One region of the Turicibacter sp. H121 genome, then DNA from elsewhere that is predicted to be linked to it. Evidence: a T-box and tRNA genes for the amino acid it is inferred to sense, from the RefSeq annotation. Region 1 holds a T-box; the other regions hold tRNA genes.

Region 1 (7,242 bases):
TACTGGCAAATGTAGCAAACGAAAAGATAATCTACCTTATTACTCACTTTAAATGATATATTATACTAATATTTTAATTAAAGATAGAGTGTCCTAGTGAATTCCATAAGAAAAAGAGTACCTAAGGTACTCTTTTTCTTATGGAATGCTTATTTAATAACTTCTAAATTACGCATGTATGGACGTAATACTTCTGGAATAACAATGCTTCCATCAGCTTGTTGGTAGTTTTCAATAATAGCAGCTACTGTACGTCCAATTGCAAGCCCTGAACCATTTAATGTATGAACGAATTCAGGTTTAGCTTTTGCATCACGACGGAATTTAATATTTGCACGACGGGCTTGGAAATCTTCAAAGTTTGAACAAGAAGAAATCTCTTTATATTCATTATAAGATGGTAACCACACTTCGATATCGTATGTTTTAGCAGCAGAGAATCCGATATCTCCTGTACATAATTCGATGACACGGTATGGTAATCCTAATAATTGTAATACTTTTTCAGCATTTGCTGTTAAAGTTTCTAATTCTTCATAAGAATCTTCTGGTTTAACGAACTTAACTAATTCAACTTTATTGAATTGATGTTGACGGATAATACCACGAGTATCACGACCAGCTGAACCAGCTTCTGCACGGAAACATGGACTATATGCTGTATATTTAATTGGTAATTGTTCAGCGTTTAAAATCTCATCACGGTGTAAGTTTGTAACTGGAACCTCAGCTGTTGGAATTAAGAAGTAGTCAGTATCCACTAATTTAAATGCATCCTCTTCAAACTTAGGTAATTGTCCAGTCCCTGTCATACTTGCACGATTAACGATAACTGGAGGTAAAATCTCAGTATAGCCATGATCTCCTGTATGTAAATCTAACATAAAGCTAATTAAAGCACGCTCTAAACGAGCTCCTAACCCTTTATATACAGCAAAACGGCTTCCTGTAATTTTTCCAGCACGTTCAAAATCAATAATATCTAAATCAGTTACTAAATCCCAGTGTGCTTTTGGTTCGAAGTCAAACTTAGTTGGTTCTCCAAATTTACGAATTTCAACATTATCATTTTCATCTTTACCAACTGCAATTGTTCCACATGGAACATTTGGAGTACCTAATAAAAGATTTTTGATTTCTTCATCGATGTTGCGTAATTGTTCATCTAATTCTTTAACTTTTTCTCCAACACCATTCATTTGAGCTAATAATTCAGAAGCATCTTTTTTCTCACGTTTATATTGTCCGATTAATTTAGATACTTCATTACGATTTGATTTTAATTGCTCTACTTCTAAAATGATGTTCTTACGTTGTTCATCTAACTCAGTAATTTTATTTAAATAACTGAAATCTCCACCACGTGTTTCTAAGCGATTAATTGTACCTTGTAAATCTTCACGTACTCGTTTTAAATCTAACATGTGTATTTCCTCCTATTAATTGATTTTGATTAGTCGTTCTAGAAAACAAAAAAATCCCGTCCCTAATTTAGGGACGAGATTTAACCCGCGTTGCCACCCTAGTTGTTCACTAAGCGTTCCACGTGGAACATTTAAGTGAGACCACTTACAAAGATAACGGTTAGACCGTGAATGAATACTAATCATTGTGTTCTTCATTCCACTCCTAGGTTGATTTCTAGTTACTCATACATCAGTTTCCACCAACCACTGACTCTCTATGCTATCAAGTAAAAAGTACTACTCCTAATCAATGCTTTTTTATTTAATTGTAATATAGCATTAACTATTTTTTTTGTCAATATTAGTATATATCGTGTTTCTAATTATATGCGCATAAGACCTAATTATTTGTATGTAACCATTCTATTCTTCTGTTGAAGTTGTTTCAGTTTCCTTAGCCACTGTGTCAGCTTCAACACTTTCCTCAGCCTCTTCATGTTCAACAACTGCTACACTTGATACTAATTGATCATCTGTTAAACGAATTAATTTAACCCCTTGTGTTGCACGCCCCGTTTGAGAAATCTGATGAATTGGTGTACGGATAATAACACCTTTATTTGTCACGATTAATAAATCTTCATCACCATTTACAGCCTTCATGGCTACTAATGTCCCGTTTTTCTCTGTAATCGTTAATGTTTTAACACCTTTTCCACCGCGTTTTGTTTTACGATATTCTTGAATTGAAGTACGTTTACCGAACCCGTTTTCCGTAACAACTAAAATCTCCTGATCCATTGTGACCATTTCCATTCCTACTGCTACTTCTCCTTCTTCTAAGAAGATACCACGGACTCCGGCAGCTGTACGTCCCATCGGACGAACTTCAGTTTCCTCAAACCAAACTGCTTTTCCACCACTTGATGCAATAATGATATCATCGTTACCAGATGTTTTTCTGACACCAATTAGCTCATCATCTTCACGTAAAGAAAGAGCAATTAAACCATTGGTACGGATATGACCAAATGCTGATAACATCGTACGTTTTACAACCCCTGAACGAGTCGCAAAGAATAAGAATTCTTTATCATTAAATTCTTTAACAGGAATGATTGCACTAATGTACTCATCTTGGGCAATCTCAATAATATTAACAATTGGTAATCCCTTAGCTGTACGACCGTACTCAGGAATTGTATAAGCTTTCTTCTGATAAACTTTTCCTTTACTTGTAAAGAATAATAAATGATCATGAGTAGATGTTGATAATAATTCCTTAACATAATCATCATCATGTGTTCCCATTCCTTGAACACCACGTCCACCACGGTTTTGTGAACGATATGTTGAGATTGGCTGACGCTTAATATAACCATTATTTGTTAATGTAATGATGACTTGTTCTTCTGGAATTAAATCTTCATCTTCAATATCAAAGTCAGATCCACGGACGATTTCTGTACGACGCTCATCTCCATGTTTGTGTTTTACTTCTAACAACTCTTCACGGATAATCGCATGAACACGGTCTTCGTTCGCTAAAATATCTTTTAAATCAGCAATTAATGCGACTAACCCTTGATATTCTTCTTCGATTTTACCGCGCTCTAATCCTGTTAAACGGCGTAAACGCATCTCTAAAATAGCTTTCCCTTGGCGTTCAGATAACGAGAATTCAGACATTAATGAATTTAATGCCTCTTCATCTGTAGATGAACCACGGATAATCGCAATAATACGATCAATATGATCTAAGGCAATACGAAGCCCTTCTAAGATATGAGCACGATCTTCCGCTTTATTTAAATCAAATTGCGTACGACGAACAATAACCTCAACTTGGTGTTTGATATATGCCGCAATAATTTCTTTTAAGTTTAAAACTTTAGGTTGTCCATCTACAAGTGCTAACATATTAATTCCATAAGACACTTGTAATTGAGTTAATTTAAATAAATTATTTAACATCACTTGTGGATTAACATCTTTACGTAATTCAATAACAATACGTGTTCCTTCACGGTTTGACTCATTACGTAAGTCTGTAATTCCATCTAAACGTTTTTCCTTAACTAATTCCGCGATTTTTTCAATCAAACGCTCACGGTTCACTTGATAAGGAATTTCAGTGACTAAAATTGAATATTTTCCACCATGACCTTCAACAATTTCACATTTTGAACGCATCATGATTGATCCATTCCCCGTTTCATACGCCGAACGGATTCCTTTTGTCCCTAAAATTAAAGCACCTGTTGGTAAATCTGGTCCTTTAATAAATTGCATTAATCCTAAAACATCAATTTCAGGATTATCCATATAAGCTAAACATCCATCAATAACTTCAGATAAGTTATGTGGTGGAATATTAGTCGCCATCCCAACAGCAATCCCTGTTGTCCCGTTGACTAATAAGCTTGGAAAACGAGCAGGTAAAACGATAGGTTCTTGTTCTTCACCATCAAAGTTTGGTTGGAAATCAATCGTATTTTTATTGATATCACGCATCATTTCCATCGCAAGCTTAGACATTCTTGCTTCAGTATAACGCATAGCGGCCGCTCCATCACCGTCAATTGAACCGAAGTTTCCATGTCCATCTACTAATGGATAGCGATAACTAAAATCCTGTGCCATACGTACCATTGCATCATAAACTGATGAATCCCCATGAGGGTGATATTTGGCAATAACGTCCCCGACGATACGAGCAGACTTCTTATATGGCTTATCACTGTGCATCCCTAAATCATTCATCGAATACAAAATACGACGGTGAACAGGCTTTAACCCGTCACGAACATCTGGTAAGGCACGTGATACGATAACACTCATCGCATAATCGATGAATGAAGTTCTCATCTCTTTAGCAATATTATGCGGTTTAATTTGATCATATGCAGACATTTTCGTTCCTCCTTATAGATGTGATTGCTTCAAATTAGTAGTCTAGGTTTTTAACGTATTTAGCATTAGCATCTATAAATTCTCGACGTGGCTCTACGCGATCACCCATTAAAATATCAAAAATTTCATCAGCTTCAACAGCATCCTCAAGAGTAACCTGTAATAATGTACGTACTTCTGGATCCATTGTTGTTTCCCATAACTGCTCAGCATTCATCTCTCCAAGCCCTTTGTAACGTTGAACATTTGGACGAGGCGTTGCTGCTAAACTAGACATAATCTCTTCTAATTGTTTTTCATCATAAGCATATTCTACCTTTTTTCCTTGAGAAACTTTATATAAAGGAGGTTGCGCAATATAGACATACCCATGCTCTACTAAAGGTCTCATATAACGGTAGAAGAATGTTAATAATAACGTACGAATATGTGCTCCATCGACATCGGCATCGGTCATGATAACCACTTTATGATAACGAGCTTTCTCGATATCAAATTCATCTCCAACACCTGTTCCAATCGCATGGATCATACTTTTAATTTCGTTATTCGCATAAACTTTATCAATACGAGCTTTTTCAACATTTAAAACCTTACCACGAAGAGGTAAAATTGCTTGGAATTTATTATCTCGACCTTGTTTTGCTGATCCTCCGGCAGAATCTCCCTCGACGATAAATAATTCAGAAATATTCGCATCACGTGACTGACAATCGGCTAACTTGCTCTTAAATCCTAATGATTCAAGTGGAGACTTACGACGTACCATCTCACGCGCACGTTTTGCAGCCATACGAGCACGAGCCGCCATTAATGCTTTATCAATAATGATTTTAGCTGCTTGTGGATTCTCCATCAAGAAACGTTCAAATCCTTCAGAGAAAATATTATCCGCAATACGACGAACTTCGCTATTTCCTAACTTCGTTTTTGTTTGTCCCTCAAACTGTGGATCTGGATGCTTCGCAGAAATAATCGCTGTTAATCCTTCACGAATATCTTCCCCGATTAATGTATCGTCACCTTTTAATAAATTTAATTTTTTCGCATAACTGTTAATAATACGAGTTAATGCGGCACGGAATCCCGCTTCATGCGTTCCACCCTCGTGCGTATTAATGTTATTCGCAAACGAATAAATATTTCCAGCTACACCTGTATTATATTGCATCGCGATTTCAACACTAATTCCATCGCGCTCACCTTCAACATGAATCACTTCTTCATGAATGACTTCTTTATTCTTATTTAAGAAGCGTACATACTCACTAATTCCACCTTCATAATGGAACTCATGGCGTTGTGGTTTATCTGAACGAAGATCTTCTAATGTAATTTTTAATCCTTTGTTTAAAAAGGCTAACTCACGAATACGGTTGCGTAAAATATCATAGTCATAAACTGTCGTTTCTGTGAAAATAGTTGGATCCGGTGTAAACTTAACCTCAGTACCAGTAGAATCAGATTCACCAATGATGTGTAATTCATCAATTGGATTTCCTTTTTCAAACTGTTGGAAATACTTTTTACCATTACGACTTACTGTTACTTCTAAGTGTTCAGATAAGGCATTTACTACAGAGGCACCTACACCATGTAATCCCCCAGAAACTTTATATCCGCCACCACCGAATTTTCCTCCGGCATGTAAAACCGTATAAACTGTCTCAACTGTTGATTTTCCAGTTTGTTTATGAATATCAACTGGAATCCCACGTCCATTATCTTTAACGATGATTTCATTATCTTCAGTAATTGCAACATTAATTTCTGTACAGTATCCAGCTAATGCCTCATCGATTGAGTTATCAACAATTTCCCAAACTAAATGGTGTAATCCACGGCCACTTGTTGAACCGATATACATCCCAGGGCGCTTACGAACCGCTTCAAGACCCTCTAATACTTGAATATTACTAGCATCATACTGTTGTGTTTTCGATACTTCTTGCGTCATTCTTATCACCTATCCTAATCTTCGCGTTATTAATGGTAAAAATATCAGCCAGTTCAATGACATTTTCATCGATTCCATCAATATTCGTTGTCGTTATAAAGGTTTGAACTTTATTTTTTATCGTATTTAATAGCTGTGTTTGACGTGCATCATCTAATTCACTTAAAACATCGTCTAACAATAAAATGGGATACTCATTTAAAACAGAATAAATCAACTCGATTTCAGCTAACTTCATCGATAACGAAGCTGTTCGTTGTTGACCTTGTGAGCCAAACTGATGTGTATTCACACCATTAATTGAAACACTAAAGTCATCTCGATGAGGGCCTAAACTAGTTGATCCTAATTGAATATCCTGATCATATAAATCTTTATATTTCTGTAAAATTGTTTCTTCATTTAACTCAAGGTTCTTAAATGAATTGATATAATCTAAACCTATTTCTTCTAATTGATTTGAAATCTCACCATGAACTTTTTTCGAAAAACTCTCAAGCTTCTTTAAGAACTCAATCCGACTATTTAGCACATAAACCGCATGAGGCACTAATTGCTCTGTAATGACATCTAAAAGCAAATCATTCGAGCGATTCATACGAAGCTGTTTCAATAACTCATTACGTTGCTTTAACAATTTCGAATACTGTCCTAAATGAAATAAGTAAGTTGGGGATAACTGTCCAATCTCCATATCCATAAAGCGTCGACGATACTGTGGTCCACCTTTAACTAGCGATAAATCCTCAGGTGCAAACATCACCACAATAAGCTTACCGACATACTCACTTAATTTCTTTTGATCGATTCCATTATAACTTGCCTTCTTACCTTTTTTAGAAATAACTAAAGATAAATGCAAATCATCCCGTTCTCGCGTAATATCTGCCTCAATACGGGCAAAGTCTTCATTAAATAAAATCAGCTGTGAATCTTTACTTGTTCGATGCGACTTTGTCGTCGATA
Region 2 (7,242 bases), 770 kb from region 1:
GTCGTTGTTTTACTGACTCTACTTTATGCAGGGGGTGTCATCCCGCAAGAAACTGTCAATCGCTTATTTGGTATGACGACTACAAGTCCAGTCACAGAATACATTGAACAATACGACGAACTTATGGTTTTACATAACAATATCAACAAAAGTTTATCTGAACATATTGGCGCTAACAATATTACACCAACCTATCTTCAAGAATTAAAATCACAGCAACAAAATATCATCAATAAAACACAAGAACTCCTTGCCAATAAAGATGAAAGTTTTAGTGAAATGGGACGCCTATTAAATCTTAAACTTATGAGTTTAGATCAGCTTATCAATCAAGTCACAAGTAGCGAAAGTGTGACAGAAGAAATCACTCAATCATACAATCAATTTGTTAGTGATCAAAATGAAGTTGCAAATCAAATTGTGCTTGCTTTAACAAGTTTATTAGATAACAACAACATTAAGTACACGAAACAAGTTAATGGAAGCATTCAAATTAAATAAAAAATCCATTCAATATTTTATTGAATGGATTTTTTATTGTTTTCACAAAGTTGGGTAAAATATGTTAAAATGGTCATGCTATAACATAGAAACATACGCTTTGGAGGAATATATGAACCGTAGGATTAGTAAAACATTAGGCTTAAGTCAAGAAGCCTACTTATTTGACTCACCACTATACTTAACAAAGTCACTACTCGCTATCGCTACAGGATACATCATCGGAAAACAATTTCCAATTGCTCAGTTAGATATGATTTCAGTTTTACTTGGAGTCATGTACAATTTGGAACCATTAAATAGAACAGGTATCCGTAGTGGGGTCAGTCAACTGATTGCCTCGACGATTGGTGCCGCAGCTACGGGAATCTTAGTGCTAGCATTTGGAGTTAATGTTTTTAGTATTAGTATTGGAATGGTTCTAACACTATACGTCTGCTTAAAAATTAACTGGCGTCTTGTTTCGCCCGTTGCCATCTTTACATCGATTTACATGACTCAATATATACAAGTGAATGAAGCGGGATTACCTAGCATATGGCTAACCTTTCGTTTACGCATCATCGCCCTTGGTTTAGGGGTATTAATTGCGTTATTTTATAACTATATATTTTCAAACCTATACTATCGTAAATTTGCTAAAAAGAGATTGCAATATGCCAATGAACAAGTCCTTAATGGCCTAATATATACAGCGAAAGTATTTCAACGAACATTACCACGTGGAAAAAGAGGCTATATTCAGCTATTCAGTCAACAAATGAATGATTTAGACTTAGTATATTCAAACATTGAGGCCCTTAAAACAGAATTTACTATATTGAAAAAGAAGTCAAACTAAAAGAAGTGAATAAACTACAAGAAATTGCTGAACTTTACCGAGATATTAATCATTTAACGTATGACTTGAACTTTTTATTAGAATCGACACCAGATGTCGTATTAGATAAAGAGTTAGAACTTTCTTTAGAAGAAGTTATTGTCGTATTAGAATCGACAGATTATACGAATTCAATTGTTCCGCCTTTACATGACTTAAAAGTTGAAAAGCACTATCTTGATATAGGAAATCCATTTGCTGAACGTATTCATAAAATCTGTGAAAAAGTAAATCTAGTGGTAGAAAAATTACAACATCTTCAATAAGACATAAAAAGATAATTATTGCCACGTTTGACGATTAGTGATAAACTTAAAAATGGTATTTTAGGCCACCTTAAAAACAGAGTTTTGAGAGCTCTTGAAAATGGATAAAATAAAAGTGTATTGAACATAAATGTCATCTCAGTAACTATTCGTCCATGACGAATGGCTACTTTAAGATAAGGAGAAATAGAAATATGGATTATCAATTAATTGCAACGACCACATTTGGAATCGAAGCTGTTACAGCAAAAGAATTAAGACAACTAGGATATGAAGACTTAAAATTAGAAAATGGTAAAGTTCATTTCGAAGGAGACGAAATGGATATCGCAATTACTAATACATGGTTACGTACTGCTGATCGTGTCTTAATCAAAGTAGCAGAATTTGAAGCAACAACATTCGAAGACTTATTCAATCAAACAGAAGCGATTGATTGGAGTCAATATATCCCGGTGAACGGAAAAATGCACGTTGTTGGGAAATCAATTAAATCAACATTACATAGTGTACCAGATTGTCAGGCTATCGTTAAAAAAGCAGTTGTAAAAAGCATGCAACGTGCTTATAACCAAGATTGGTTCACAGAAGATGGACCAGTTTATAAAATTGAAGTAGCTTTATTAAAAGATGTAGTTACTTTAACAATTGATACAACAGGACCAGGATTACATAAACGTGGATACCGTGAATTTGCTGGTGAAGCACCATTAAAAGAAACATTAGCAGCTTCATTAATTTTATTATCTCGTTGGAAACCAGAACGTTTATTAGTTGATCCATTCTGTGGTTCAGGAACAATCTTAATCGAAGCGGCATTAATCGGAAACAACATTGCACCAGGATTAAAGCGTAACTTCGTTTGTGAAGAGTGGCCTTCAATGGATAAAGAAATCTTTGAACAAGTACGTGACAGTGCACGTAAGGCAATCAAAAACAACTCATTACGCATGTTCGGATACGATATCGATCCTCAAGTTTTACGTACAGCGCGTCAAAATGCTGAAAAGGCAGGAGTAGCAAAATCAATTGAATTCCATCAATTAGATTTCCATAAATTCTCTTCAAACTATAAGTATGCCTACATGATTACAAATCCACCATATGGTGAGCGTATCGGAGAAGAAGATGAAGTCTTCAAATTAAACAAAAAATTAGGAATGATGAAACGTAAATTATCAACATGGGATTTTAATATCTTAACTTCATTCTCTAAATTTGAAAAAGCATTTGGTCGTGAAGCAGATAAAAACCGTAAATTATACAATGGACGTATCTTAACACGCTACTACCAATACTTTGATAATAATTTAAAACAAAAATATGGAGTAGTAATGGCTCAAACAGAGACAACAACAGAAGAATAATTTAAGAAGTGGCCCTTTGACGGTCACTTTTTAAATTTATACTAAAATAAAACTTTAAAAATATGTATATTAAGTTAAAAAAAGGCCATCATATAAGCGATAGTTCCATTACACTTAAAAGCATATCTAACCAAGTGAAGATTTTAAGATATCGATTTTAAATGACGGTAACTAGTTAATATGATTTATATTTTGGAGGTTTTTCAAATATGGCAACAGGAACAGTAAAATGGTTTAATGCTGACAAAGGTTACGGATTCATTACAGTAGATAATGGTGATGAAGTATTTGTACATTTCTCAGAAATTCAAGGAGAAGGATTTAAGACACTAGAAGAAGGACAAAAAGTAGAATTTGAAGTAACACAAGGTAATCGTGGTCCTCAAGCTTCAAATGTTCAAAAATTATAGAATAAAAAGAGTCGACGAACTATCGACTCTTTTTTATTTAAACGTATTACATTGTTATTTAATGAGATAACGTGTTAGAATGAAAAGATAGGAAGGTGAATACAATGAAATCAGTCCATATTAATGATATAAAATCAAATTTAAATTCAATTAACTTAATTGATATTCGAGAAAGTATAGAGTTCTTATCGCTGCCTAAATTAGCACAAGCTACACATATTCCAATGTCTGAATTACTTCAAGCCCCAGAAGATTTTTTAAATAAAGAAACATCGTATTATTTAATCTGTCGATCGGGGGCTCGTACTTTTCGAGTAACAGAGTATCTTGAACATCTAGGTTATGATGTTATTAATGTTGAAGGTGGCATGCTTGAATACTATAGTAAATAAAAAATTCTCTTCTTAAAAGAGAATTTTTTATTTATGGTTATCCTGAGAGTAATAGGCGGTCTAAGTAGGATGTTAACATAATAAAATATATTATGATAATATTTCTAAACTAGGAGAGAGGAGTATTAGAGAGAAAATAGAAAAAAATTTTGAGTTAAAGTGTTTATATAGCCTCATTTAATTTATCGCAGAAGGCTAGTAATGAAAAAAATAAAGGGGGATATCATGATGGAACTAGATATTCTAAGATTCATTCAGAGTTTTCACACACCATTTTTAGATCAATTATTTGAAATGATAACGATACTTGGTGAAAGTTCACTAATTATCTCTATAATTTTAGGAATATATTGGTGTATTGATAAAACAAGTGGAGAGTATGTTGCTTACTCCTTGTTTAGTAGCTTAATGCTGAATAATACAGTCAAAAATATTGTAAAAGCTAAAAGACCAATTGGTGAAGAAGGGATTCGCTCACTTAGAGTTCATACCGCAACAGGATACTCATTTCCAAGTGGTCATTCTCAAGCAGCAGCCTCAACTTACGGAGCACTATATCTTTTATTAAAAAAATATAAGTATTCTATTTTTTTTATCTTAATTATTATATTAGTTGGATTATCTCGACTATATTTAGGAGTACATTATCCAAAAGATGTTGTAGGTGGGATAATTATTGGTAGCTTAATGAGCTATATTACATATAGATTGTTTGTGAAAGTAGAAAATAGAAAATTACTATATTTATTAACGTTATTGGTATTCTTACCTGCTATCTTTAATTCATCTAGTGATTTTGCTAGATCAATAGGAGGATATAGTGGCTTCGTATTGGGGATATGGTTTGAAATGAGGTATGTCAATTTTCAGCTGAGTAGAAGTGTTTTTAGGCGAACCATGTGCTTTATAATAGGAATTAGCTCCCTTCTTAGCATAAAAATGTTATTTAGCTGTTTTATGGTGGAAACTGATTATGCAAAATTTATAAGCAATATGATTATTTCGTTTTATGGTTTTGGTCTGTATCCATATTTGTTTAATAAGGTTAGCCTAAGGAGTAGAATCAATTAATTTTACTCCTATTTATTTTCGAAAAAAGCATTTGACATTATTCGACAAAGATGATAATATAATAAAGCGTTGAACAGCAATAAGAAGAAAAGAAAATAAAGATAAAAAAGTGTTTGACAGAAGTCGACAAAGATGATAAGATAATCAAGTCGCACTAAGGGAACAGGCCCGTTGGTGAAGCGGTTTAACACACATGCCTTTCACGCATGCATACACGGGTTCGAATCCCGTACGGGTCACCATTAAGTGGAGGATTAGCTCAGCTGGGAGAGCATCTGCCTTACAAGCAGAGGGTCGGCGGTTCGAGCCCGTCATCCTCCACCATAAAAATTGGGCTATAGCCAAGCGGTAAGGCAACGGACTTTGACTCCGTCATGCGCTGGTTCGAATCCAGCTAGCCCAGCCAATGATGTCCTGCTAGCTCAGTTGGTAGAGCATCTGACTTTTAATCAGAGGGTCAGAGGTTCGAGTCCTCTGCAGGACACCATTTTTAAGAAATAGGCGCGTGCCTTGAAATGAATGAAATGCCTGGGTGGCGGAACTGGTAGACGCACAGGACTTAAAATCCTGCGGGTGGTGACACCCGTGCCGGTTCGATTCCGGCCCTAGGCACCAACTAAATAGCGCCCATAGCTCAATTGGATAGAGCGTTTGACTACGGATCAAAAGGTTAGGGGTTCGACTCCTCTTGGGCGCGCCATAAAACTCGGGAAGTGGCTCAGCTTGGTAGAGCACCTGGTTTGGGACCAGGGGGTCGCAGGTTCGAATCCTGTCTTCCCGACCATTAAAAACAAATAATAAAAGGCGGAGTAGCTCAACTGGCTAGAGCGTACGGTTCATACCCGTGAGGTTGGGGGTTCGAGTCCCTCCTCCGCTACCAAAGAGAATATGGATAAAATGGAGGAATACCCAAGTCCGGCTGAAGGGATCGGTCTTGAAAACCGACAGGGCGTGAAAGCGTCGCGGGGGTTCGAATCCCTCTTCCTCCGCCATATTAAATTTAAATATAACATCGCGGGGTGGAGCAGTTGGTAGCTCGTCGGGCTCATAACCCGAAGGTCGCAGGTTCAAGTCCTGTCCCCGCAACCAAAAGGTCCAGTGGTGTAGCGGTTAACATGCCTGCCTGTCACGCAGGAGATCGCGGGTTCGATTCCCGTCTGGACCGCCATTTAAAAAAAGGCTTGGTAGCTCAGTCGGTAGAGCAAAGGACTGAAAATCCTTGTGTCGGCGGTTCGATTCCGTCCCAAGCCACCATTCAATAAAGGTCCAGTGGTGTAGCGGTTAACATGCCTGCCTGTCACGCAGGAGATCGCGGGTTCGATTCCCGTCTGGACCGCCATTTTAAAAAGTCCTGCTAGCTCAGTTGGTAGAGCATCTGACTTTTAATCAGAGGGTCAGAGGTTCGAGTCCTCTGCAGGACACCATTTTAAAAAATAGGCGCGTGCCTTGAAATAAATGAAATGCCTGGGTGGCGGAACTGGTAGACGCACAGGACTTAAAATCCTGCGGGTGGTGACACCCGTGCCGGTTCGATTCCGGCCCTAGGCACCAACTAAATAGCGCCCATAGCTCAATTGGATAGAGCGTTTGACTACGGATCAAAAGGTTAGGGGTTCGACTCCTCTTGGGCGCGCCATTAAACATTTAATGGCCCGTTGGTGAAGCGGTTTAACACACATGCCTTTCACGCATGCATACACGGGTTCGAATCCCGTACGGGTCACCATTAAGTGGAGGATTAGCTCAGCTGGGAGAGCATCTGCCTTACAAGCAGAGGGTCGGCGGTTCGAGCCCGTCATCCTCCACCATAATTAAATAAATGCCGGAATAGCTCAATTGGTAGAGCAACTGACTTGTAATCAGTAGGTTGCGGGTTCAAGTCCTGCTTCCGGCACCATTAATTAAATAAGTAGGGGTGTAGTTTAACGGTAGAACAGCGGTCTCCAAAACCGTTAGTGTGGGTTCGATTCCTGCCACCCCTGCCATGGCGATTGTGGCGAAGTGGTTAACGCATCGGATTGTGGCTCCGACATTCGTGGGTTCGATTCCCATCAGTCGCCCCAATATGCGGGTGTAGTTTAATGGTAGAACTTCAGCCTTCCAAGCTGACTGTGAGAGTTCGATTCTCTTCACCCGCTCCAATATGATTATTAACATCCTTCGGGATGTTTTTTTGTTCTGAATATAACGATATGTAAAAAGTCATATACAATAGAAAATTACCCCAATTTTAGAATCTAGTAGCAATGTACTGTTTCAATTTTTTTATAACTAAAGAAAATTGATATGATCACTTTAATACTTTATAGATGAAGAAGGTTACTTTAACTATTTATCTATTAAATTTTTAATTCC
Region 3 (7,242 bases), 310 kb from region 1:
ACATGGAGCGGACTGATACTAATCGATCGAGGACTTAACCAAAGAAACTGAAGAAGATATCTAGTTTTGGAAGATTAACAACATCTTTCAATGGTCTAGTGATGATGGCAAGGAGGGCACACCTGTTCCCATACCGAACACAGAAGTTAAGCTCCTTAGCGCCGAGGGTAGTATGCAAGTGCGAGAGTAGGACGTCGCTGGGCCAAAATAAAACTGCCTCAATAGCTCAGTTGGTTAGAGCACTTGACTGTTAATCAAGGGGTCCTAGGTTCGAGTCCTAGTTGGGGCGCCATTAATTACTTAATGGCCCGTTGGTGAAGCGGTTTAACACACATGCCTTTCACGCATGCATACACGGGTTCGAATCCCGTACGGGTCACCATTAAGTGGAGGATTAGCTCAGCTGGGAGAGCATCTGCCTTACAAGCAGAGGGTCGGCGGTTCGAGCCCGTCATCCTCCACCATAATTAAATAAATGCCGGAATAGCTCAATTGGTAGAGCAACTGACTTGTAATCAGTAGGTTGCGGGTTCAAGTCCTGCTTCCGGCACCAGCTGGTGGGGTAGCGAAGTGGCTAAACGCGGCGGACTGTAAATCCGCTCTCTCCGAGTTCGGCGGTTCGAATCCGTCCCCCACCACCACTTTAATCATGGGCTATAGCCAAGCGGTAAGGCAACGGACTTTGACTCCGTCATGCGCTGGTTCGAATCCAGCTAGCCCAGCCAATGATGTCCTGCTAGCTCAGTTGGTAGAGCATCTGACTTTTAATCAGAGGGTCAGAGGTTCGAGTCCTCTGCAGGACACCATTTTCAAAAAAAAGGCGCGTGCCTTGAAATAAACGAAATGCCTGGGTGGCGGAACTGGTAGACGCACAGGACTTAAAATCCTGCGGGTGGTGACACCCGTGCCGGTTCGATTCCGGCCCTAGGCACCAACTAAATAGCGCCCATAGCTCAATTGGATAGAGCGTTTGACTACGGATCAAAAGGTTAGGGGTTCGACTCCTCTTGGGCGCGCCATAAAAATTCGGGAAGTGGCTCAGCTTGGTAGAGCACCTGGTTTGGGACCAGGGGGTCGCAGGTTCGAATCCTGTCTTCCCGACCATTAAATGAATACCCATGGGGACTTAGCTCAGCTGGGAGAGCGCCTGCCTTGCACGCAGGAGGTCAGGGGTTCGATCCCCCTAGTCTCCACCAATTAAATATTAGCAAATAACAATAAATGGCGGAGTAGCTCAACTGGCTAGAGCGTACGGTTCATACCCGTGAGGTTGGGGGTTCGAGTCCCTCCTCCGCTACCATGAAAGACCCGGACCCTTAGCTCAGTTGGTTAGAGCTATCGGCTCATAACCGATCGGTCGTAGGTTCGAGTCCTACAGGGTCCACCAGTTAGTTTGCATCATGATACGGAGGAATACCCAAGTCCGGCTGAAGGGATCGGTCTTGAAAACCGACAGGGCGTGAAAGCGTCGCGGGGGTTCGAATCCCTCTTCCTCCGCCATATTAAATTTAAATATAACATCGCGGGGTGGAGCAGTTGGTAGCTCGTCGGGCTCATAACCCGAAGGTCGCAGGTTCAAGTCCTGTCCCCGCAACCAAAAGGTCCAGTGGTGTAGCGGTTAACATGCCTGCCTGTCACGCAGGAGATCGCGGGTTCGATTCCCGTCTGGACCGCCATTTTAAAAAAGGCTTGGTAGCTCAGTCGGTAGAGCAAAGGACTGAAAATCCTTGTGTCGGCGGTTCGATTCCGTCCCAAGCCACCATTAAGTGGAGGATTAGCTCAGCTGGGAGAGCATCTGCCTTACAAGCAGAGGGTCGGCGGTTCGAGCCCGTCATCCTCCACCAAAAAAAGTCCTGCTAGCTCAGTTGGTAGAGCATCTGACTTTTAATCAGAGGGTCAGAGGTTCGAGTCCTCTGCAGGACACCATTTTAAATGCGGGTGTGGCGGAATTGGCAGACGCGCTAGATTTAGGCTCTAGTACCTTTGGTGTGCAGGTTCAACTCCTGTCACCCGCACCATTTACTTTAATAAACTTAGGTAAGATTTTTAAAAGTTTTATCTTTTTTTATTTTTAGAGAAAAAATACCATTGCATATTAAAAAAACCAGTTATTTAATAACTGGTTTTTTTAATGGATATTTTCACAGAATGTTGCTAATCAAATTATAAAGGCTCTTTGTCAACTGGTGTGGGTGAAGAAATATTATACCTGTAATCGTGAGGGATTAAGCTGCTCATTGAGCAGTTTGATTCCTTTTATTTTTTTGTTCAAAGGTGTACTTATGGATAATCAAAATTCTAGCTTTGAAATGATAGAAACTACGGTATCCAAAGGCCATGCGTTTAATCACTTTAATCTTGTTATTAATCCCTTCAAGCACTCCATTGGTATAAGATGTTTCAATCGTATTTTTGATATAATCTTGGTAGTTAGTTAATGTTTTTAAAGCTGTTTTCATTTCAGGTGAAAGTAAGTCAGAGGGGTTTTGAATGGCATGATGAAAAGCATCAAAGTTGCGAAGTTTGATGGCCTGTTTGATGGTTTGATAGAAGTCATAAGTGGCTTTTAATTCCGGATCTAAAGCGAGTAAAAAGTCGATGATTTCTTGTTGAGAAATCTGCTTTTTGAAACAGTTAGAATAGAAGTAGTGGGTAGAATGGATATCCTCTTGGGCTTTTAATAAAAGGCGCCAATAATGTTTGAATTTATTGTAGAATTCTTTGTTTTGGTTCATGAAGCGAATACGAGTTTTATTGAGGGCACGAGATAAAAGTTGAACGACGTGGAACTTATCTAAAACAATTTTAGCGTTGGGAAACACCTCTTTAATGAGTGTCATATACGGAGCATACATATCAATAACAACGTGAGTTACACCTTCACGGGCCTCCTTAGAAAATCGCATGAAATAAGGTTTTAAAGTGCTTAGACGACGGTCTTCAACGATATCAATTAACTTCCCATTAGAAGCATCACAAAAAATGAATGACATAGCCCCTTCCGCTGATTTGACCGACTTAAACTCATCAAAACAAAGCACCTTTGGAAGAGAGTTAAAATGAAGGGATTGTTCCTCGTACGATGTATGAATGATCCGATTGACCGTTGAATGGGATACGTTGAGTTCACGGGCAATATCTGACTCGGATTTTTTATGGCTAGCCTCTAGGAAAATGGCTTGTTTAAGGGGATTAGAAAGGTAACAATTAGATTCCACAAGAGAGGTTTTAAGCGTAAAGGTACGATCACAATGACGGCATTTATAGCGTTGCTTTTTTAAATCGAGATAGGTATCAAAGCCAGAGAGTTTCATCATCTTAATACGAGAGGTTTTGAAGCCGTGTTTAATGATTTGTGAGTCAAAGAGATGACCACAGTTGTAACAATGGGTCGGTTGAAAAGAGAGGATACCAGAAATCACCTTAGAGCGGATCCCGTTAATCTGAACATCTTTCATCCAATTTTCTGAAAAAGTAATATTTTTATCTTTTAAATCGAGTAAAGTTAAGATACAATTATTGTGAGACATAAACCCAATCCTTTCGTGTTTTTTTTGGTCAATTACATGGTATAGAATTTGGGACGTGATGTCTCTTTTTTTATACTTATTTTTTATTCCAAATAAAAGAAGTGTGGGAATCACCCACACCAAATATTATAGAACCATTATAAATAATAATGATATAGTTTTAGTTTAGACAAGTCTTATGTAGAAGGTCTTTATTCTAAATATAAGAGATTCTATTGTATGATTTTTAAAAAATAAGACTCTCTTTTATTAATCATCTTCTTGATTTTAGTCTATCCTTTATTGAGGATTTAATCGACCCTTGCTATTCGATTAAATCCTCTTTTTTATTGGTTTAGAAGAGTTAGTTTAAACTTAGAATTTAATTTTTTATTGTTAAAAATGTGGGGTGCTAATTTAAGTAATCTAAATTGTTTATATGAAAAATGTTATGAAAGTTTTGAATGAAAGATATAGATAAAACCATTTTTTGTAAATTATATGATAGAATGATTTTATCTGGTAATTTAATTTCTGACTTTGGATTATAAGTATTAATATGAATCATTTAGCTTGCGAAGTAAAGGTTTTCTACTACTAGGGAATGAAATTGAGATGTAATGGCTTTAAGGTATGGATAGAGTAGAGAGGGGAAGTGAGCGATTAATAAATCAAATTAATTATATATAGGGGGATTTAAAGATTAATAAAGAAGTGTAATGGAAATGATAATGCTGTACTTTTTTAAAGAAATAGGATCGGCACAAATAAGAGAATAAATAGTATATGGTCACATAAATGTGTTGGGAGGAAAATTTCATTTGAAGTATTTCATACAATTGTATTGATTATTTATATTTTAAAAAAGAGAATTTTTTTGAGTTATTTCTGTTGACTTTATCAAGAAATAAATATATAATAACAATATCAGTAATGATTATTATAATCTAAAGGAGGAAATAATAATGTCTTTAATTAACACTCAAGTTAAAGAATTCGCTGTACAAGCGTACCACAATGGAGAATTCAAAGAAGTTACTTCTGAATCAATCAAAGGAAAATGGTCTGTATTTTTCTTCTATCCAGCAGATTTCACATTTGTTTGCCCAACTGAATTAGGTGACTTAGCAGATAACTATGCTAAATTCCAAGAAATGGGATGTGAAGTATACTCAGTATCTACAGATACTCACTTCGTACACAAAGCATGGGCTGATGCTTCTGAAACAATCGGGAAAATCAAATACCCAATGTTAGCTGACCCAACTGGTACTTTAACTCGTAACTTCGAAGTTATGATCGAAGAAGAAGGTTTAGCATTACGTGGAAGTTTTGTTGTAAATCCAGAAGGTGTTATTAAAGCATATGAAATCCATGATAATGGAATCGGACGTAATGCTGAAGAATTATTACGTAAAGTTCAAGCTGCACAATTTGTTGCTGAGCATGGAGATCAAGTTTGTCCAGCTAAATGGCAACCAGGTGCTGAAACTTTAACACCAAGCTTAGACTTAGTAGGGAAATTATAAGATATAATTTATAAATAAAAAGAGAGGATTTTCCTCTCTTTTTATTATAGGTTTTTAAATTGTGATTCGTATAGTTCAGCGTAGTATCCATTGGCTTCGATTAATTCTTTGTGAGATCCACGTTCAGAGATTCCTTGTCGTGTTAAGACTAAAATTTCATCTGCTTTTTTAACTGTGCTTAGGCGATGTGCAATAATAATGGTTGTTCGACCGACTGTCAATTCATCTAGTGCTTCTTGAATTAGCATTTCAGTGATGTTATCTAGCGCTGATGTGGCTTCATCTAAGATTAAGATAGCTGGATTTTTTAAGAAGACGCGTGCAATGGCAATACGTTGTTTTTGACCTCCGGATAGTTTAACGCCGCGTTCACCTACTGTAGTGTCGTATCCGTTTTCGAGGGACATGATGAAATCATGGATGCGTGCTTTTTTAGCGGCGGCGATCATTTGTTCTTCGGTCGCATCTGGGTTTCCATAGAGGATGTTGTCGCGGATGTTTCCGTAGAAGATATAGACGTCTTGTTGCACGTGTCCGATGTTTTTGCGTAATGTGTGTAAGTCATAGTTTTTGATATTGGTATCATCGATGAGTATTTCACCTGATGTGACGTCGTAGAATCTTGGGATTAGTAAAGAGATGGTAGATTTTCCAACACCGGATTCTCCTACGAGGGCGATTTTTTTGCCTGGTTCGATGGTGATGTTGAAGTCGGTAAGGACGTGTTCATCGTTGGCATCGTATTTGAAGTTGACGTGATTGAAGGTGATTTTTCCTTTTGGATTTTCTAATGTAATAGCTTGCGGCTCTGTTTTAATTTTTGGTTCTAGAAGCATAATTTCATAGAAACGTTCAAAGCCTGCCCATCCAGTTTGGAATTGTTGCATGAAGTTGATGAGGCGTTGGATTGGTTTAATCAAGAAGTTAACGTATAGTAGGAATGCTGTGAAGTCTCCTAGTGTAATAGTGCCTTTAGCTACGAGGAGACCACCGATAATCAGAAGAGCCAAGTTTAGGATATCAATTAAAAAGTTGTTTCCACTTTGAAAGACTGACATTTGGAAAAGAGCATTTTTCCACGAGTCAGCGTATTGTTCATTGTTTTCGGTGAATTTTTCATATTCGTATTTTTCATTAGCGAATGATTTTGTTAGACGAATGCCGCCGATGCTACTTTCGATTTGAGCGGTGATTTCTCCCTGGGTTTGTCTTGTTCGACGGAATCCAATCATCATAGCATTGCGTCTCCAGAGAGAGAAGATAATAATTAAGAGAATGATTGGAAAGATTAAGAGGGTAAAGAGGGCATTGATGTTAAATAGGATGATAAAGCTTCCGATGATCATGATAGCAGAGATGAAGATATCTTCTGGACCGTGATGGGCGAGCTCGGTGATGTCACGTAGATCGCCAACAAGGCGTGACATGATGACACCGGTTTTGTTTTCGTCATAGTAGCTGAAGTTTAAGGTTTGGAACTTTTTGAAGAGGTCTTGTCTCATGTCAAATTCCATTCGAGCTCCCATGATGTGCCCCCAGTAGTTGACAATGTGTGAACAAATCAATCGAATGATAAATAGAATTAGTAAGAAGAGGCTGATGTTGATCATGGCACTCACATTACGGTTGGGAATGTAGTCATTCATAAATGTTCTTGTGAATGATGGATAGATTAAATCAATTCCTGCCATGATGAGTGCGGCAGCCATATCGATTAGAAATAGTCCTAAGTGGTTTCGATAATAAGATATAAATTTTTTGAACATAATTTTCACTCCTTTATTTTATTCAGTTTATCAAATATACAAAATTTTTCCAATGTTTTTGTGTGGTTATCGTCGGATTTTCATGACAATTAATTAATAATCTTGTTATAATGTTAGATGTATGAAAATCACCTAGATTAGTTTTGGAGGATGTAGTAGATGAAGCGTTTTGATGTATATATTATTATTGCTGTCGTTGCGATTAGTGGGTTTTTACTTGCGATGTTTGCGATGCAACCAAATGATAATCAAGAAGTTATTATCTCATTAAAAGGGGAAGAATATGCACGTATTGACATGGATGGTCAAGAGCATGTCTTCGAAATTGAGACGCAATTAGGTTATAATAAGATTATTGTGGATAAAGATGGTGTGCATATTGAAGAGGCTGATTGTCCTGATCATGATTGTGTTGAAGTAGGGACAATTAGTAAGGTT
Region 4 (7,242 bases), 780 kb from region 1:
ATAACGGCATCGCCACCTTTAGTTCATGAAGCAATCCATAAAAGACTTGATATTGCTCTTTAATCTGATTTAATGACTGGATTTTTCCTAATATTTCAGCAAATAACTCTAAATCTTTATTCACTAAAGCATTATAAAGCTCCTGACCAACTGAATGGAGTTGTTCACCGATAAGTAGTGGCTTATATTTACTTAAAAGAACTTGATAAACCTCTTGCCACCCTTTTTGTCTTATTTTATTTTGCGTCAATTCAATCGAATAAGATAACGCCTTTAAATCAGATAAATTTTCATAACCAATTTTTTTATACCCTTGAACAATTGGTGATAAAAAGTCATTTAATTGCTGAATTTCTTCAAGGCATTCCATAATAATACTAAATTGCTTCATCTTTTGATTATGAGCAAACAATACCTGACTTTCATTACCATCAATAAACTCACCACCATTAGGTGCCATATTCTTATTCCAAATCTTTGCAAACTTAGCTAACAATTCGAGCTTTTGTCTTTGGGATTCAATGCGATTTAAATCATCTAACGTTGAAAGTTTTTGACCATTAATACGCGTATTTTCATAAAAGGCACGAATATCAGAATTAAATGTTAAATAAAGTCCTCCAATCCCTTTACCCGCTTGAAGACGTTCTTTCAAAGAAGTAATGATACATTCATACTTTGGATGATCATAGTAATCACACTCAACCACATCATTAACAATCAATACTTCTATTTCATTGACTTTCATAATGATATCTTTTAGACGATTAAAGACAGTCTCCCAAATCAATGATCGTTCTTCATTTAACAAGCATTCCTCAAGTATCCGTTGTTCCAGTGGATCTTGTAGCTTCTCAAGCTTTTGACATAATGGTTCTAGTTGACGTCCAAGTTCATCAATAAACGTACGATTCTCTTCAAACTCGTATAGCTTTGGCATCAACTTAAGCTCTTGAATTCGCGTCGAGTAACACTGCTCTTCACTTAATAACTTGCGATACTCCTCAACGCTCATTAAACGACTTAACGCTGGTAACTTTAATTGAGCTAAATCTTTATGCTGTGCAGGAAGCATCCCTTTTAACTCCCACAACGTCACAAACTGATCTTCAGTTAGTGGAGACACTGCATCCATTGAGACTTTATCCTTAACCCAGCCAAATCGGTCCACCTGTTCTGCCACTAATTGTGCCATCTCATAAGGTTGACAAATCTTATCCTTCCAAACTTGACCTTTTGAATCTAATTCCTTGAAACGAACAATATTATTCTTTGTAATACTCATCTGGCGTCGTACCATATCTAACTGGCGACTCAACACTTGAATCTCTTTATCTAAAAGCTTTGTATCATAGGTCGCTAATCCTTCAGAAATCATTCGAATTGATTGCTCAATCTGCGCAAGTGATTGACGATCTCCACCTAAAAACGACACACACAGCGATTGAATTTCTTCCGGTAACTTATCAATTAACACACGTAACGCCTTATCTTTCTCACTTGTCACTAATACGCGCTTTCCATGCGCTAATAAATGAGCAATCAAATTAACAATCGTATGACTTTTCCCTGTTCCTGGAGGACCTTGTACTGTTACAGCAACATTATTTGCTAAACGTCTAGCAATATCCTTTTGCTCTTCATTCGCAGGAAGTGGAAATAATAATTGTTCTCCAATGCCTGCCCAATCCTTTAATTCATCCTGTGATTGCTTCAATCCATCTACATCAATAATTGCTTGAATCGTTTTTGGAATTCTTCCACCCTCTTCAAGATACTCAATCGTCGACTGTAAATCCTCTTTTAATAAGGCTTCTGAACGCTTTCGAATGAAAATCACACTCTGTTGCTTAACCATTGGAAACTTACTAACAGGTTCTACCTCATCTTTTCCTAAATACAATCCATTTGGATGCATATAATGAATCAATTGACGTAAAATTGCCTCCGACTCCTCAATATCAAACGGAGAGATCATCGATCCACACACAGCTTCCTTCAGTTGCATGATTTCCTGCTGATTCGCAAACTCAACACCGGCTAAAACTTCTAAATCTAATTGATATCCTCTCGTGCTCGGCAATAACTTCGCCACACCTCTTTCGGCATCAAAATCTAACTCCAATTTCATAACGAGCATCGGGTGATGAATCGGATATTTTAATTGATAAGATAACACACCAATTCCCATCATAATTTCAAGAGATTGCTCTTCTGATTTCATCATCTGTCTCAGTTGGAAAAAGTAATCATACATTTTTTGAATCTGGCGTTTACGCTTTTGATTAAGAGCCCATTCTTTCCACTCTTCAATCCACGTCTCATACATCTTTAAACAATACTTCATATGAAGGGGTAAATCTTTCATTTTGTCGAGCGCTTCATTAACCTCAATAAACATCTCAGAATGTTGGATTAAAAATCTTTCCCATTGGGTTAACTCGATCTTCCCCTGATGAACATGACTCACCTTTTTTTGAAGCTGTTCCCAGTTTTGATTCATAATTTCTTCTAATTCAACACCCGAGCAAATCACACTTCCATCCTTAGTATAGTCAAATTGTAATAATTCAAAAATTCTCCCTAATTTATGATCAAACATTGGATAATCATTTTTAAAGACTTGTTGGTGCACCTCAAGATAAGCGTCTGCATCAACACCATCTCCTCCTAAAAAACATCCATCCCCAAGTGGCAACTCATCTAGCATCCAAGACTTTTCATACTGCTTCAACTCACGAATCGGTTGACTTGTTAAATGGCGGAGTGCTAATAGATATTCAAATAACTGCTTTACCTTCTTGTCCAAAATTTTCACTCCTTTAACTCACACTTTTCTTCATTATATCACGAAAAGCAACAATCTCCGCACCTATATATACATACATATTCCGACAAAATCTAAAAAAGGTGACCAGTCAAAGACTAGACACCATTTTTAGAACCTTCATTTACCATATATACCCCTTGTAGCTGTTCCATAAAATCATGATCCTTCGTTGAAAGACGTATACTTCCTATCACAACAATCATTAAAAAAGAAAGAACTAGAAAAAGAAACATTAAATACTTAAACCACCATCTACGTTTCTTATTATCATAATCTTTATATATATCACAATCTACAACCTCATCACCCACATAATCAATCACAACGCCAGCTTCCTTTAACTCTTCCTTATTAAGTTCTTCATAAACTAAAGAATCACCATAACAACTAATAGGAGTAATATTATTCTTTTCCATAATAATCCCTCCTCCTACTAACTATTATATTAAAAAGACTAAAAAACGACACAAAAAAGGGGCGTTCTCACGAATCACCCCTTTTAAATTATTTTGCCACGCTACCTGCAATATTTAAAACATCCCATGTTCTTGCGAATGGTGGTGCATAGCATAAATCTAACATCGCTAATTGATCAGTGGTTAAACCAGCAAAAATAGCTGTAGCTAAAACGTTAACACGTTGAACAGCATCTTTACGCCCAACAATTTGTCCACCTAAGATAACTTTTGTGTCAGCATTATAAATTAATTTAACATTAATTTTTGATTGCCCTGGATAATAAGACGTTTGATTCATATCTGTAATGAATACAGTTTTATAATTAATTCCTAGATTAATCGCTTCTTGTTCAGATAATCCTGTACGCCCAGCCTCTAAATTCATAACTTTTAAACAAGCTGAAGCTAAAGATCCGTTGAACGTATGATGAGCACCTGCTAAGTTTTCACCAATAATACGTCCCATCTTATTTGCGACAGTGGCTAAAGGAATATATGCAGGTTCAGATTTTAAAATATGATTAATACTTGCACAATCACCCGCAGCATAAATATCTTCAATAGAAGTACGACCTTCATGATCAATGACTAAAGCACCATTACGTAACATCTCAATTCCAGTACCTTTTAAGAAGCTAGTATTTGGACGAACACCAGCCGTTAAAACAACAATATCAACGTCAAATGTTTCATCATTTGTTTTAATTTGAGTGACTGCCTCATCTCCGACTAACTCAGTAACCGTTTGTGATAAATGTAAGTGAACATCATGTGCACGTAACTCTTCTTCTAATAAATCTGTAATTTCTTTATCAAATGTATCCACTAAAACACGATCATTTAATTGGAAAACATGAACCTCTTTTCTGTATTGTTTAGCAGCTTCGACTACTTCTAATCCAATAAACCCCGCTCCAACAATTGCTACACGTTTTAATGCCTCATTTTGCATAGCATGTTTTAAAGCTTCTCCATCCTCCATGCTCTTTAACGTATACACATGTTTTAAATCGACATTTTTGATTGGAGGAATAATGGCACTAGCACCAGTAGCAATCATTAACTTATCATATGTATCTGTGAATGTCTCACCAGTTAATAAATTTTTAACCGTGATACATTTATTATCGGTATCCACATTAAGTACTTCATGTTCAATATTAACTGTAATTCCAGATGCATTAAATTGTTCAACCGTTCTAGCAATCATCTTTTGTGAATCTTCAAAGAAGTTTCCAACAAAATACGGTAAACCACATGCACCAAAAGAAACATGTCTAGACTTTTCATATACTGTGATTTGTGCTTCTTTATTAGCACGTTTTAATTTAGCTGCTGCACTCATTCCTGCAGCAACACCACCTACAATAATGACTTTCATAATAAACCTCCTTAGGTTAGAAAATTTCATCATAGCTTATAATCTATCCATATGAAATGTAGCAAAAAAAACACCCCGAAGGATGTTAATAATCATATTGGAGCGGGTGAAGAGAATCGAACTCTCACAGTCAGCTTGGAAGGCTGAAGTTCTACCATTAAACTACACCCGCGTATTGGGGCGACTGATGGGAATCGAACCCACGAATGTCGGAGCCACAATCCGATGCGTTAACCACTTCGCCACAATCGCCATGGCAGGGGTGGCAGGAATCGAACCCACACTAACGGTTTTGGAGACCGCTGTTCTACCGTTAAACTACACCCCTAATTATTTAATTAATGGTGCCGGAAGCAGGACTTGAACCCGCAACCTACTGATTACAAGTCAGTTGCTCTACCAATTGAGCTATTCCGGCATTTGTTTGATATGGTGGAGGATGACGGGCTCGAACCGCCGACCCTCTGCTTGTAAGGCAGATGCTCTCCCAGCTGAGCTAATCCTCCACTTAATGGTGACCCGTACGGGATTCGAACCCGTGTATGCATGCGTGAAAGGCATGTGTGTTAAACCGCTTCACCAACGGGCCATTAAGTAATTAATGGCGCCCCAACTAGGACTCGAACCTAGGACCCCTTGATTAACAGTCAAGTGCTCTAACCAACTGAGCTATTGAGGCATTTTTGCCTAGCGACGTCCTACTCTCGCACTTGCGTACTACCCTCGGCGCTAAGGAGCTTAACTTCTGTGTTCGGTATGGGAACAGGTGTGACCTCCTTGCCATCATCACTAGACTATTTAATTGGTGCCTAGGGCCGGAATCGAACCGGCACGGGTGTCACCACCCGCAGGATTTTAAGTCCTGTGCGTCTACCAGTTCCGCCACCCAGGCATTTCGTTTATTTCAAGGCACGCGCCTATTTTTTGAAAATGGTGTCCTGCAGAGGACTCGAACCTCTGACCCTCTGATTAAAAGTCAGATGCTCTACCAACTGAGCTAGCAGGACATCATTGGCTGGGCTAGCTGGATTCGAACCAGCGCATGACGGAGTCAAAGTCCGTTGCCTTACCGCTTGGCTATAGCCCATGATTAAAGTGGTGGTGGGGGACGGATTCGAACCGCCGAACTCGGAGAGAGCGGATTTACAGTCCGCCGCGTTTAGCCACTTCGCTACCCCACCAGCTGGTGCCGGAAGCAGGACTTGAACCCGCAACCTACTGATTACAAGTCAGTTGCTCTACCAATTGAGCTATTCCGGCATTTATTTAATTATGGTGGAGGATGACGGGCTCGAACCGCCGACCCTCTGCTTGTAAGGCAGATGCTCTCCCAGCTGAGCTAATCCTCCACTTAATGGTGGCTTGGGACGGAATCGAACCGCCGACACAAGGATTTTCAGTCCTTTGCTCTACCGACTGAGCTACCAAGCCTTTTTTAAAATGGCGGTCCAGACGGGAATCGAACCCGCGATCTCCTGCGTGACAGGCAGGCATGTTAACCGCTACACCACTGGACCTTTTGGTTGCGGGGACAGGACTTGAACCTGCGACCTTCGGGTTATGAGCCCGACGAGCTACCAACTGCTCCACCCCGCGATGTTATATTTAAATTTAATATGGCGGAGGAAGAGGGATTCGAACCCCCGCGACGCTTTCACGCCCTGTCGGTTTTCAAGACCGATCCCTTCAGCCGGACTTGGGTATTCCTCCATTTTATCCATATTCTCTTTGGTAGCGGAGGAGGGACTCGAACCCCCAACCTCACGGGTATGAACCGTACGCTCTAGCCAGTTGAGCTACTCCGCCATTTATTGTATTTGCTAATATTTAATTGGTGGAGACTAGGGGGATCGAACCCCTGACCTCCTGCGTGCAAGGCAGGCGCTCTCCCAGCTGAGCTAAGTCCCCATGGGTATTTATTTAATGGTCGGGAAGACAGGATTCGAACCTGCGACCCCCTGGTCCCAAACCAGGTGCTCTACCAAGCTGAGCCACTTCCCGAGTTTTATGGCGCCCCAACTAGGACTCGAACCTAGGACCCCTTGATTAACAGTCAAGTGCTCTAACCAACTGAGCTATTGAGGCATTTTTGCCTAGCGACGTCCTACTCTCGCACTTGCGTACTACCCTCGGCGCTAAGGAGCTTAACTTCTGTGTTCGGTATGGGAACAGGTGTGACCTCCTTGCCATCATCACTAGACTATTTAATTGGTGCCTAGGGCCGGAATCGAACCGGCACGGGTGTCACCACCCGCAGGATTTTAAGTCCTGTGCGTCTACCAGTTCCGCCACCCAGGCATTTCGTTTATTTCAAGGCACGCGCCTATTTTTTGAAAATGGTGTCCTGCAGAGGACTCGAACCTCTGACCCTCTGATTAAAAGTCAGATGCTCTACCAACTGAGCTAGCAGGACATCATTGGCTGGGCTAGCTGGATTCGAACCAGCGCATGACGGAGTCAAAGTCCGTTGCCTTACCGCTTGGCTATAGCCCATGATTAAAGTGGTGGTGGGGGACGGATTCGAACCGCCGAACTCGGAGAGAGCGGATTTACAGTCCGCCGCGTTTAGCCAC

What was found. A T-box is a leader RNA that pairs with one kind of tRNA and senses whether it is charged. The one in region 1 lies ahead of serS (serine--tRNA ligase), so its partner is inferred to be a tRNA-Ser.
Region 2: it encodes a tRNA-Ser, which carries the amino acid that the T-box ahead of serS (serine--tRNA ligase) is inferred to sense. The anticodon was not compared.
Region 3: it encodes a tRNA-Ser, which carries the amino acid that the T-box ahead of serS (serine--tRNA ligase) is inferred to sense. The anticodon was not compared.
Region 4: it encodes a tRNA-Ser, which carries the amino acid that the T-box ahead of serS (serine--tRNA ligase) is inferred to sense. The anticodon was not compared.

Annotation. Positions count from the first base shown of each region.
Region 1 is NZ_CP013476.1:1,259,570-1,266,811, forward strand. Features, by position in the region: gene serS (serine--tRNA ligase) at 150-1,424, opposite strand; T-box leader at 1,491-1,726, opposite strand; gene gyrA (DNA gyrase subunit A) at 1,830-4,319, opposite strand; gene gyrB (DNA topoisomerase (ATP-hydrolyzing) subunit B) at 4,354-6,276, opposite strand; gene recF (DNA replication/repair protein RecF) at 6,242-7,242, opposite strand, start outside.
Region 2 is NZ_CP013476.1:485,018-492,259, reverse strand. Features, by position in the region: gene AT726_RS02470 (hypothetical protein) at 1-501, shown strand, start outside; gene AT726_RS02465 (aromatic acid exporter family protein) at 614-1,342, shown strand; gene AT726_RS02460 (hypothetical protein) at 1,348-1,647, shown strand; gene AT726_RS02455 (THUMP domain-containing class I SAM-dependent RNA methyltransferase) at 1,842-3,014, shown strand; gene AT726_RS02450 (cold-shock protein) at 3,224-3,424, shown strand; gene AT726_RS02445 (rhodanese-like domain-containing protein) at 3,529-3,816, shown strand; gene AT726_RS02440 (phosphatase PAP2 family protein) at 4,045-4,887, shown strand; tRNA gene AT726_RS02435 (tRNA-Glu) at 5,053-5,129, shown strand; tRNA gene AT726_RS02430 (tRNA-Val) at 5,136-5,211, shown strand; tRNA gene AT726_RS02425 (tRNA-Gln) at 5,219-5,293, shown strand; tRNA gene AT726_RS02420 (tRNA-Lys) at 5,299-5,374, shown strand; tRNA gene AT726_RS02415 (tRNA-Leu) at 5,414-5,502, shown strand; tRNA gene AT726_RS02410 (tRNA-Arg) at 5,511-5,587, shown strand; tRNA gene AT726_RS02405 (tRNA-Pro) at 5,595-5,671, shown strand; tRNA gene AT726_RS02400 (tRNA-Met) at 5,691-5,767, shown strand; tRNA gene AT726_RS02395 (tRNA-Ser) at 5,787-5,879, shown strand; tRNA gene AT726_RS02390 (tRNA-Met) at 5,901-5,976, shown strand; tRNA gene AT726_RS02385 (tRNA-Asp) at 5,980-6,055, shown strand; tRNA gene AT726_RS02380 (tRNA-Phe) at 6,066-6,141, shown strand; tRNA gene AT726_RS02375 (tRNA-Asp) at 6,151-6,226, shown strand; tRNA gene AT726_RS02370 (tRNA-Lys) at 6,236-6,311, shown strand; tRNA gene AT726_RS02365 (tRNA-Leu) at 6,350-6,438, shown strand; tRNA gene AT726_RS02360 (tRNA-Arg) at 6,447-6,523, shown strand; tRNA gene AT726_RS02355 (tRNA-Glu) at 6,537-6,613, shown strand; tRNA gene AT726_RS02350 (tRNA-Val) at 6,620-6,695, shown strand; tRNA gene AT726_RS02345 (tRNA-Thr) at 6,709-6,784, shown strand; tRNA gene AT726_RS02340 (tRNA-Trp) at 6,799-6,872, shown strand; tRNA gene AT726_RS02335 (tRNA-His) at 6,875-6,950, shown strand; tRNA gene AT726_RS02330 (tRNA-Gly) at 6,955-7,028, shown strand.
Region 3 is NZ_CP013476.1:946,404-953,645, reverse strand. Features, by position in the region: rRNA gene AT726_RS04690 (23S ribosomal RNA) at 1-42, shown strand, start outside; rRNA gene rrf (5S ribosomal RNA) at 95-203, shown strand; tRNA gene AT726_RS04680 (tRNA-Asn) at 216-292, shown strand; tRNA gene AT726_RS04675 (tRNA-Glu) at 306-382, shown strand; tRNA gene AT726_RS04670 (tRNA-Val) at 389-464, shown strand; tRNA gene AT726_RS04665 (tRNA-Thr) at 478-553, shown strand; tRNA gene AT726_RS04660 (tRNA-Tyr) at 557-641, shown strand; tRNA gene AT726_RS04655 (tRNA-Gln) at 651-725, shown strand; tRNA gene AT726_RS04650 (tRNA-Lys) at 731-806, shown strand; tRNA gene AT726_RS04645 (tRNA-Leu) at 846-934, shown strand; tRNA gene AT726_RS04640 (tRNA-Arg) at 943-1,019, shown strand; tRNA gene AT726_RS04635 (tRNA-Pro) at 1,028-1,104, shown strand; tRNA gene AT726_RS04630 (tRNA-Ala) at 1,121-1,196, shown strand; tRNA gene AT726_RS04625 (tRNA-Met) at 1,224-1,300, shown strand; tRNA gene AT726_RS04620 (tRNA-Ile) at 1,311-1,387, shown strand; tRNA gene AT726_RS04615 (tRNA-Ser) at 1,408-1,500, shown strand; tRNA gene AT726_RS04610 (tRNA-Met) at 1,522-1,597, shown strand; tRNA gene AT726_RS04605 (tRNA-Asp) at 1,601-1,676, shown strand; tRNA gene AT726_RS04600 (tRNA-Phe) at 1,687-1,762, shown strand; tRNA gene AT726_RS04595 (tRNA-Val) at 1,769-1,844, shown strand; tRNA gene AT726_RS04590 (tRNA-Lys) at 1,851-1,926, shown strand; tRNA gene AT726_RS04585 (tRNA-Leu) at 1,935-2,018, shown strand; gene AT726_RS04580 (ISL3 family transposase) at 2,235-3,530, opposite strand; gene ahpC (alkyl hydroperoxide reductase subunit C) at 4,475-5,038, shown strand; gene AT726_RS04570 (ABC transporter ATP-binding protein) at 5,083-6,804, opposite strand; gene AT726_RS04565 (NusG domain II-containing protein) at 6,964-7,242, shown strand, end outside.
Region 4 is NZ_CP013476.1:476,608-483,849, forward strand. Features, by position in the region: gene AT726_RS02165 (AAA domain-containing protein) at 1-2,809, opposite strand, end outside; gene AT726_RS02170 (hypothetical protein) at 2,926-3,246, opposite strand; gene AT726_RS02175 (CoA-disulfide reductase) at 3,335-4,669, opposite strand; tRNA gene AT726_RS02180 (tRNA-Gly) at 4,768-4,841, opposite strand; tRNA gene AT726_RS02185 (tRNA-His) at 4,846-4,921, opposite strand; tRNA gene AT726_RS02190 (tRNA-Trp) at 4,924-4,997, opposite strand; tRNA gene AT726_RS02195 (tRNA-Thr) at 5,012-5,087, opposite strand; tRNA gene AT726_RS02200 (tRNA-Val) at 5,100-5,175, opposite strand; tRNA gene AT726_RS02205 (tRNA-Glu) at 5,182-5,258, opposite strand; tRNA gene AT726_RS02210 (tRNA-Asn) at 5,272-5,348, opposite strand; rRNA gene rrf (5S ribosomal RNA) at 5,355-5,463, opposite strand; tRNA gene AT726_RS02220 (tRNA-Leu) at 5,473-5,561, opposite strand; tRNA gene AT726_RS02225 (tRNA-Lys) at 5,601-5,676, opposite strand; tRNA gene AT726_RS02230 (tRNA-Gln) at 5,682-5,756, opposite strand; tRNA gene AT726_RS02235 (tRNA-Tyr) at 5,766-5,850, opposite strand; tRNA gene AT726_RS02240 (tRNA-Thr) at 5,854-5,929, opposite strand; tRNA gene AT726_RS02245 (tRNA-Val) at 5,943-6,018, opposite strand; tRNA gene AT726_RS02250 (tRNA-Phe) at 6,025-6,100, opposite strand; tRNA gene AT726_RS02255 (tRNA-Asp) at 6,111-6,186, opposite strand; tRNA gene AT726_RS02260 (tRNA-Met) at 6,190-6,265, opposite strand; tRNA gene AT726_RS02265 (tRNA-Ser) at 6,287-6,379, opposite strand; tRNA gene AT726_RS02270 (tRNA-Met) at 6,399-6,475, opposite strand; tRNA gene AT726_RS02275 (tRNA-Ala) at 6,502-6,577, opposite strand; tRNA gene AT726_RS02280 (tRNA-Pro) at 6,594-6,670, opposite strand; tRNA gene AT726_RS02285 (tRNA-Asn) at 6,678-6,754, opposite strand; rRNA gene rrf (5S ribosomal RNA) at 6,761-6,869, opposite strand; tRNA gene AT726_RS02295 (tRNA-Leu) at 6,879-6,967, opposite strand; tRNA gene AT726_RS02300 (tRNA-Lys) at 7,007-7,082, opposite strand; tRNA gene AT726_RS02305 (tRNA-Gln) at 7,088-7,162, opposite strand; tRNA gene AT726_RS02310 (tRNA-Tyr) at 7,172-7,242, opposite strand, start outside.